2 regions of the Streptomyces sp. NPDC031132 genome follow, and region 2 is predicted to be linked to the other one. Evidence: riboswitches for the same ligand, from Rfam matches in the RefSeq annotation. Region 2 holds a riboswitch; the other holds the start of a gene.
What was found. A riboswitch is a leader RNA that binds a small molecule or an ion and turns the genes downstream of it on or off. The one in region 2 is predicted to bind S-adenosylmethionine.
Positions count from the first base shown of each region.

Region 1: it holds a riboswitch for S-adenosylmethionine, as region 2 does, so the genes downstream of both, thrC (threonine synthase) here and ACZ49B_RS03845 (aminotransferase class V-fold PLP-dependent enzyme) in region 2, are expected to answer to the same signal.

Region 1 is NZ_JBVIGX010000013.1:118,288-122,931, forward strand. Features, by position in the region: gene groL (chaperonin GroEL) at 1-320, opposite strand, end outside; gene ACZ49B_RS21025 (cold-shock protein) at 709-912, opposite strand; gene ACZ49B_RS21030 (MoaD/ThiS family protein) at 1,296-1,574, opposite strand; gene thrC (threonine synthase) at 1,770-3,044, opposite strand; SAM riboswitch class I at 3,062-3,211, opposite strand; gene ACZ49B_RS21040 (glucosyl-3-phosphoglycerate synthase) at 3,409-4,386, shown strand; gene ACZ49B_RS21045 (alpha,alpha-trehalose-phosphate synthase (UDP-forming)) at 4,432-4,644, shown strand, end outside.
Region 2 is NZ_JBVIGX010000002.1:177,036-181,679, reverse strand. Features, by position in the region: gene qcrB (cytochrome bc1 complex cytochrome b subunit) at 1-730, shown strand, start outside; gene trpD (anthranilate phosphoribosyltransferase) at 897-1,961, shown strand; SAM riboswitch class IV at 2,072-2,188, shown strand; gene ACZ49B_RS03845 (aminotransferase class V-fold PLP-dependent enzyme) at 2,407-3,807, shown strand; gene ACZ49B_RS03840 (ferredoxin family protein) at 3,856-4,440, shown strand; gene ACZ49B_RS03835 (Lrp/AsnC family transcriptional regulator) at 4,502-4,644, opposite strand, start outside.

The sequences.
Region 1 (4,644 bases), on a different contig from region 2:
GCCACGTTGCGCAGGCCCTCGCGGACGAGCGCCTGGGCGAGCACGGTGGCGGTGGTCGTACCGTCGCCCGCGACGTCGTCCGTCTTCTTGGCGACTTCCTTGACCAGCTCGGCGCCGATCTTCTCGTACGGGTCCTCGAGCTCGATCTCCTTGGCGATGGAGACACCATCGTTGGTGATCGTGGGGGCGCCCCACTTCTTCTCAAGGACGACGTTGCGACCCTTGGGGCCAAGGGTGACCTTGACGGCGTCGGCGAGCTGGTTCATCCCGCGCTCGAGACCGCGCCGGGCCTCCTCGTCGAACGCAATGATCTTGGCCATCTGAAGTGGTCCTCCAGGACTGGGGTTCCCCCTGCGCCGCCGGCGCCAGGGGAGGGTTGGATTGCTCCGGACCGCGCCCGCGCCCGCGACGGACGGCCTGCGTGCCCGGCGGTTCCTTCCCGCCGGACCCTGCGGGCCTCACCGACCCGGTCCTGTGTAGTAGCACTCTCGACAGGAGAGTGCTAACGCCAATGATTAGCACTCGACCCCCTCGAGTGCAAGCGGCTTGAGGGAACGCCGGGCCGACGTCCGGGCCCGGCACGAGGGGCGGCACGGGGCGGCGCGCGGGCGACACGCGCGCGCTGCGGGGGCAGCACGAAGGGCCCGCATCCCTCCTCCAGGATGCGGGCCCTTCATGTGTATGCGTCGGTGGTCGATCGCGCCGGGACTAGACGGCGAGCTTGACCATGTCCGCCTGCGGACCCTTCTGGCCCTGCGAGATCTCGAACTCGACCCGCTGACCCTCTTCAAGGGTGCGGTACCCGTCCATCTGGATGGCGCTGTAGTGGACGAACACATCCGCACCACCGTCGACCGCGATGAAGCCGTAGCCCTTCTCCGCGTTGAACCACTTGACGGTGCCCTGAGCCATGCCTAACTCCCCTATTACTGGCCCTTGCGCAGGACCGCACTTCGCGGTCCCGGGTCAGAACTTGCGCCGGAACGCCTCGACCGGGGCTGAATGTATCTGCACCGCTGCTGTCTGCAACAGGTCAATCCGACGAGAAATCTGGACACGGGGATACATTGAAATAGAGTGAAAATTTGGCATATTGCCGGGCAACTCGGACCCGGCATATCTCGCCAAAGCCCCATACCGCACTTGCATATTGACTCAATGTCAACCCTCACTCGACCCGCTCATATGCGGGTGGCAAGAACAGCGGAGGGGACTTCCCCAACTCTACCGCGCCCAACCAAGCAGAATTGCCCCCTCCGCTTTTAGCGGAGGGAGCAATTCGGGGCTTTCGCGTATCAGCAGCCGCCGGCGACGGCGGGAATGATCGAGACACCCGCACCGTCCGGCGTCACCGCGTCCAGGCCGCCCTCGAAGCGCACGTCGTCGTCGTTGACGTAGACGTTCACGAAGCGGCGCAGCTTGCCCTGGTCGTCCAGGACGCGGGCGGCGATGCCCGGGTGGTTCGCCTCCAGGGACGCGATGACCTCGGAGAGGGTCGCGCCCTCGGCGGCGACCTCGGCCTGGCCGCCGGTGTAGGTGCGCAGGATGGTGGGGATGCGGACGTTGACGCTCATGGCGCTGCTGCCTTTCCGGGGGTTCGGGGAGGGAGGGGGTGTCCGGCGGATCAGGGCCGGATCAGCCCGGGGTGTCTCGTGCCGTGGATTGCAAGGCGGAGGAGGGAGTCGACGCGGAGCGTCGGCGACTGACGACAACGCAGCAAGGCGCGGTGCCAGAGACCCCGGGCCCGGCCTTGGTCCGCCGGCCACCCCCTAGGCCAGGCCGGCTGCGCGGAACGCGTCCAGGCTCGGGCGGATGGTGGCGGTCTGCCCGCTGTCCGCGGCCACCGCCTCCAGGGTCTTGAGGCCGTCACCGGTGTTGAGGACCACCGTGGTCAGCGCCGGGTCGAGCTGCCCGTTCTCGATGAGCTTCTTGGTCACGCCGACGGTCACGCCGCCCGCGGTCTCGGCGAAGATGCCCTCGGTCTGCGCGAGGATCTTGATGGCCTCGACGACCTGCTCGTCGTTGACGTCCTCGACGTAGCCGCCCGTACGGCGGGCGATGTCCAGGACGTACGGGCCGTCGGCCGGGTTGCCGATGGCCAGCGACTTGGCGATGGTGTTCGGCTTCTGCGGGCGGACCACGTCGTGGCCGGCCTTGAAGGCGGTGGAGACCGGGGAGCAGCCCTCGGCCTGGGCGCCGAAGATCTTGTAAGGCTTGTCCTCGACCAGGCCGAGCTTGACCAGCTCCTGCAGCCCCTTGTCGATCTTCGTCAGCTGCGAGCCGGACGCGATCGGGATCACGATCTGGTCGGGCAGCTGCCAGCCGAGCTGCTCGCAGATCTCGTACGCCAGCGTCTTGGAGCCCTCGCCGTAGTACGGACGCAGGTTGACGTTGACGAAGCCCCAGCCCTCGCCCAGCGGGTCGCCGATGAGCTCGGAGCAGAAGCGGTTGACGTCGTCGTAGTTGCCCTCGATGCCGACCAGGTCGCCGCCGTACACCCCGGCCATGACGACCTTGCCCTGCTCCAGGTCGTGCGGGATGAACACGCAGGAGCGGAATCCGGCCCGGGCGGCCGCGGCGCCGACGGCGCCGGCCAGGTTGCCGGTGGAGGAGCAGGACAGGGTGGTGAAGCCGAAGGCGCGGGCGGCCTCGACGGCGATGGCCACGACGCGGTCCTTGAAGGAGTGCGTCGGGTTGCCGGAGTCGTCCTTGACGTACAGCTTGCCGGTGAAGCCGAGCTCCTTGGCCAGGTTGGCCGCGTCGACGAGCTTGGTGAAGCCGGGGTTCAGGCTGGGCTTGGAGGCCACGTCCGCGGGGACGGGCAGCAGCGGGGCGTAGCGCCAGATGTTGTTCGGGCCGGCCTCGATCGCGGCGCGCAGGGCGTCGGGGTCCCCGGTGGGAAGGTCGTAGGCGACTTCCAGAGGTCCGAAGCACTCGACGCACGCGAAGATGGGTCCGAGCTCGAAGCGGGTACCGCACTCACGACACGAGAGGCCGGTGGCAGGTCCGAGATCGACAGAGGTGGCAACAGTCTGTGCAGCCATGATGGCGAGGCCCTTTCTCCTCATCTTCCCCATGGCGCACTTCGCCATGAGACGGAATTGGCACCTTCCCTAGCCGGGGACCTCGCTGCTGCAAGCAAGCGCGAGAACCGACTGGAGGGTTGCCGGGGCTTCAACGGGCCGTGTCCCTCTGCCCCTCTGGATGAGCGGTATGGCACCGGGCCGCGCGCTCCATGGCGCGTCCGGGCGTTTGTTCGCGGGGACCCCCGGCATGCGGTGGTCCTTCGCGTTGTTCAAGACTGTAACGGAAGGTCCGGGCGGTTGAGACAGCTGTCCGAACCGCGAGATGGATCACTTTTCGGCTGAAACCCGCCGAGGACGAACGAGGAAACAGGGAGTGCCGAACGTGCTGGAAGAGGTGGAGCGCTGGTTTGCGGACCGCTCCTGGTCCGCGGCCGACCGACCGCTCGACCAGCTGCTTTCCGCCAAGCGGGCGGCAGGCACCACGGTCAGCGTCGTCCTGCCCGCGCTCGACGAGGAGGAGACGGTCGGCGCCATCGTCGAGGTGATCCGTCGCGATCTGATCGACGGACTGCCGGTGCCGCTGGTCGACGAACTGGTCGTGGTCGACTCGGGTTCCACCGACCGGACCGCCGAGGTGGCCGCGAAGGCGGGCGCCCGCGTGGTGCACCGCGACGACATCCTGCCGCGGATCCCGGTCGTGCACGGCAAGGGCGAGGTGCTGTGGCGCTCGCTGCTGGTGACCACCGGCGACGTCGTCTGCTTCGTGGACGCCGACCTGCGGGACTTCTCCTCCGCCTTCGTGTCCGGGATCGTCGGCCCGCTGCTGACCGAGCCGGACGTGCAGTTCGTCAAGGCGATGTACGACCGCCCGCTGGGACCGGAGGTCGACGGGCTCGCCTCCGGTAGGCCGCCCGGCCAGGGGGGCCGGGTGACCGAGCTGGTCGCCCGTCCGCTCCTCAACCTCCACTGGCCGCAGCTGGCCGGCTTCGTCCAGCCGCTGGGCGGTGAGTACGCCGTGCGCCGCACCCTGCTGGAACGTCTGCCCTTCCCCGTCGGGTACGGCGTCGAGCTGGGGCTGCTCGTGGACGCGCTGCACACGGTCGGACTGGACGCGCTGGCCCAGGTGGACGTCGGCGTACGGCTCCACCGCCATCAGGACGGCCAGGCACTGGGCCGGATGGCCGCGGCGATCTACCGCACGGCGCAGCTGCGGCTCTCGCGCGGGCACCTCGTACGGCCGGAACTGACCCAGTTCGAGCGCGGGCCGAACGGGTTCGTGCCGCGGACGTACGCCGTGGACACCGAGGAGCGGCCGCCGATGGCCGGGGTCAAGGAGTACTCCGGCCGCAGGGTGGCGTGAGGGAACTGACGTTTGAGCGGGCAGGCCCCGGGCTAGGTTCGCGGCATGGCTTCCCAGGTACTCGTTGCAGCGAACCGCGGCCCGCTCTCCTACCAGCTCGGCGACGACGGCACCCTCACGGCCCGGCGCGGCGGGGGCGGTCTCGTCTCCGGCCTCTCCGCCGCCCTCGCCCGACAGCCGGAGGCGCTGTGGATCTGCGCGGCGCTGTCGGAGGCGGACCGGGAGGCGGTCCGCCGGGGCGTCTCCGAACCCGGCGTC
Region 2 (4,644 bases):
GTCCACCGGCGCGCAGCCCGACTGGTACATGGGCTTCTCCGAGGGCCTCATCCGTGCGATGCCCGGCTGGGAGATCAACCTCTGGGGCCACACGCTCGTCCTGGGCGTGTTCATCCCGCTGGTGATCTTCCCGCTGGTGCTGGCCGCGATCGCGGTCTACCCGTTCATCGAGTCCTGGGTCACCGGGGACAAGCGCGAGCACCACATCCTGGACCGCCCGCGCAACGTCCCGACCCGTACGGCCTTCGGTGTGGCCTGGCTGACGTGGTACGTCATCCTGCTGATCGCCGGTGGAAACGACATGTTCGCGCAGTACTTCCACCTGTCGATCAACAACATCACCTGGTTCGCCCGTATCGGCTTCTTCGTCGGCCCGGTCATCGCCTTCGTCATCACCAAGCGGATCTGCCTCGGCCTCCAGCGCCGGGACCGGGACAAGGTGCTGCACGGTCGTGAGACCGGCATCATCAAGCGCCTGCCGCACGGTGAGTTCGTCGAGGTCCACGAGCCGCTGACGCAGGGCCAGCTGCACACGCTGACCTCGCACGAGCAGTACAAGCCGGTCGAGATCGGCCCGACGGTCGACGAGAACGGCGTCGAGCGCAAGGTCGGCCGTATGGAGAAGCTCCGCGCGAAGCTCAGCAAGGGCTACTACGCGGAGGACAGCCAGATTCCGAAGCCCACGGTGGAGGAGTACAAGGAGATCCAGAGCGGCCACGGCCACCACTGATCCCGCTTGAGGGACTGATTTCGGTCAGTCCTGGTGTCGCCACGGCAAGAGCCCCGTCCAGTGTCCGGACGGGGCTCTTTGCCGTCCCCGGGGCTGGATAGGCTGGAGCCCTTCCCATCCGACGTGGGCCCCGACCCGGGTGGCCGACCAAAAGCAGGAGCGGACCATGAACGTTGCGACCCCGGCAGGCGGCGACAGCGTGGCGGCCCGTGGCTGGCCGGGCGTCCTCGACGCGCTGCTGAGCGGCCAGGACCTGCGCGCCGAGGAGAGCGCCTGGGCCATGGACAGGATCATGCGCGGGGAGGCCACCGACGCCCAGATCGCCGGCTTCGTGGTGGCGCTGCGGGCCAAGGGCGAAACCGTCGCGGAGATCAACGGCCTCGTACGCTCCATGTACGAGCACGCCAACCTGATCGAGGTGCCGGGCCGGACCGTGGACATCGTCGGCACCGGCGGCGACGGGGCCAAGACGGTGAACATCTCGACGATGTCGTCGATCGTGGTGGCCGGCACCGGAGCCAAGGTCGTCAAGCACGGAAACCGGGCCGCGTCCTCCGCGAGCGGCTCCTCCGACGTCCTGGAGAAGCTCGGCGTCAACCTCGACCTCAGCACGGCGCGGGTCGTCGAGGTCGCCGCCGAGGCCGGCATCACCTTCTGCTTCGCGGTGAAGTTCCACCCGGCGCTGCGGCACGTCGCGGCGGCCCGCAAGGAACTCGGCATCCGCACCACCTTCAACATCCTCGGCCCGCTGACCAACCCGGCCCGGGTCCGGGCCCAGGCCTCCGGCGTGGCCGACCCCCGGATGGCCCCGATCGTCGCGGGCGTCCTCGCCGAGCGGGGCTCCTCCGCGCTGGTCTTCCGCGGCGACGACGGCCTGGACGAACTGACCACGGCGTCGACCTCGCGGATCTGGTGGGTCCGCGACGGCAAGGTCACCGAGCACACCCTCGACCCGCGTGACGTGGGCATCTCCCTGGTCGACGTCTCCGCCCTGGCCGGCGGGGACCCCTCGTACAACGCGGACGTGGCCCGCCGCCTGCTGGCCGGCGAGACCGGCCCGGTCCGCGACGCCGTCCTGCTGAACTCGGCCGCCGCCCTCGTGGCGCTGGACCCGGGCACCGGCACCCTGGAGGAGCAGATCGCGGCCGGTATCACCCGCGCGGCCGAGTCGATCGACTCGGGTGCGGCGCGGGCCGCCCTGGAGCGCTGGGTGCGAGCGAGCAACGCCTAGCACCCGGCCTGGCGCCCGGCCGCGCCGGAAAGGCGTGAAAGCGATGACCCCGGTCCACGATGCGGACCGGGGTCTTGTGCGTGAGGGATCTTGTGGCAGGATGCTGACCAGGTCACGAGTGACAGCGTTTAGGCCCCGGCTTGCTGTCCGGCAACCCTCCTTCCGTGGCGGGGTGCCCCGGGTGATGACCAGGTCGTAGGCAGAAAGGCCTACGGCAAGCGCGGATCCCTCGACACCAGGGGTCCTGGTCTCTCGAGGAGCTTTTTCCGTGAGCAAGCGAATGCGATAGGGCGACTCCGCCCCTCTTCACCCTCCGCACGGCCCCCAGCCGTCCGTGCGTCGAGGCAACTCCCGTACCCCACAGCCGCATGCGCGTCCGCGCATCCGTGCACCCGTGTACGGGCCGTCCGAAGCCATTCAGCCTGTCCCGCCGGGAGATACCGCCATGTCCACGTACCCGAACGCCGTCGCCACCGCCGCCGTGACCGCCCCCGTTGCCGCCCCCGTCGACCCCGCCCGTGCCGAGCCGCTGCCGGTCCTCGGCCGGGACGTCACCGTCCCGCTCGTCACCGGTGGCGAGGTCACCTACGCGGCCCTCGACTACGCGGCCAGCGCCCCGGCGCTCCAGCGGGTCTGGGACGACGTCGCCGCGTACGCCCCCTACTACGGCAGCGTGCACCGCGGCGCCGGCTACCTCTCCCAGCTCTCCACCGACCTCTTCGAGCAGAGCCGCACCACGGTCGCCGAGTTCCTCGACTGCCGCCCCGCCGACCAGGTCGTCTTCACCCGGTCCACCACCGACTCGCTGAACCTGCTCGCCGCCGTACTCCCGGCCGGCTGCCAGGTCTTCGTCTTCGAGACCGAGCACCACGCCTCGCTGCTGCCGTGGGCCGACACGCAGGTCACGTACCTCAACGCCCCCCGTACTCCCGCCCAGGCCGTCGAGACCCTCGAGCGGGCGCTGGCCGCCCGTGACCCTTACGGCCCGGCGCTGGTCTGCGTCACCGGCGCCTCCAACGTCACCGGCGAGCTGTGGCCGGTGAAGGAGCTCGCCGCGGCCGCGCACGCCCACGGCGCGCGGATCGTGCTGGACGCCGCCCAGTTGGCCCCGCACCACCCCGTCTCCGTGCAGGAACTGGACGTGGACTGGGTGGCCTTCTCCGGGCACAAGCTCTACGCGCCGTTCGGCTCGGGCGTGCTGGCCGGCCGCGCGGACTGGCTGCAGCAGGCGGAGCCGTACCTGGCCGGCGGCGGCGCCTCCCGGAAGGTCGCCCGCCGCGCGGACGGCGGCGTCGACGTCGAGTGGCACACGACGGCCGCCCGCCACGAGGCCGGCTCCCCGAACGTCATCGGCGTGTACTCGATCGCCTCCGCCTGCAAGGCCCTGACCGAGGCGGGCTTCGAGAGCCTCGTCGCCCGCGAGCACCACCTGATCGCCAAGGTCCGGGACGGGCTGGCGGAGGTCCCGGCCGTTCGGATCCTCTCCCTCTTCGGGGACGACGCCCCGCGGGTCGGCGTCATCTCCTTCGTCGTGGACGGCTGGAACAGCTCGCACTTCGCGGCCGCGCTGTCGGCGGAGTACGGGATCGGCGTCCGCGACGGCCTGTTCTGCGCCCACCCCCTGGTCCGCACCCTGCTGGGCAGCGAGCCGCAGGCCCAGGGCGAATGCGGAGCCCCCGAGGCGGCCCCGGGCGAGCGCTCGCTGAACGCGATCCGCGTCAGCTTCGGCGCGGGCACGCCCGACGAGCACGTCGACCGCTTCGTCCGCGCGGTCAAGGAACTCGTCGCCGACGGCGCCAAGTGGCAGTACCGCACCGAAGAGGGCCGCTGCGTGCCCATTTCCTGACACGCCGGACTCCGTCCGTCGTCACCGTCCCGGCATACGCTTCGCCGCATGACGTACTGGGATCCGATACCGACCGCCCGGGCCATGGCGGGCGAGCCGCATCCGCTGTGGCGGGGCGACCGGGTGAGCCGCGACTGGTCCGGGCCTGCGCCCGACGGCTGGGAGCAGCGGGACTGGCGGAGCGTGCCGGGCCCCTTCTACGCGGCCCACACCGACACCTGCCTCACCGGGCGGCAGTGCGCGCCCGACCACGTCATGTACGAGGACGCGTACGGCAGTGAGTTCGTGTACCACCAGCCCCGGACGCCCTCGGAGGTCCACGCCCTGGTCTGCGCCGCCGAATGCGAACCCTTCCGGGCGTACGGCGGCGACGGCGACGCCCACTGGACCCCGGAGCTGGTCCGGGACTGGTGGCGGGACCGGGCCCGGGTGCGCGAGTGGGCCGTGAGGGCGGGCTGCGGACCCTGGGCATCGGCCCGGAGCGACTGGATGAACGACGCCGCGGCCGGGGCCCGTGCGTACGTAGCCCACATCGACGGCGACCTGGCGGACCACCTCCGCGACTACCTGTTCTGGCTGGCCGAAGGCCGCCCGGCACGGACGGGGGAGAGCGTGCCGGAGCTGGGCACATGACCTCGCGCCACTGCCGAGGGCCTGATGCGGCCGGGATCCGCGAGCCGGGACGAACCAGGCGCTACGCGTCGAGGCCGATCGCGAACGCCGCTTCCAAGTCGTGCTGGGAGTACGTGCGGAACGCCACGTGGGTGTCCGTCGCCTCCACGCCCGGGATCTTGCTGATGCGGCCCGGGATGATGTCCGCCAGGTTCTCGTGGCGGG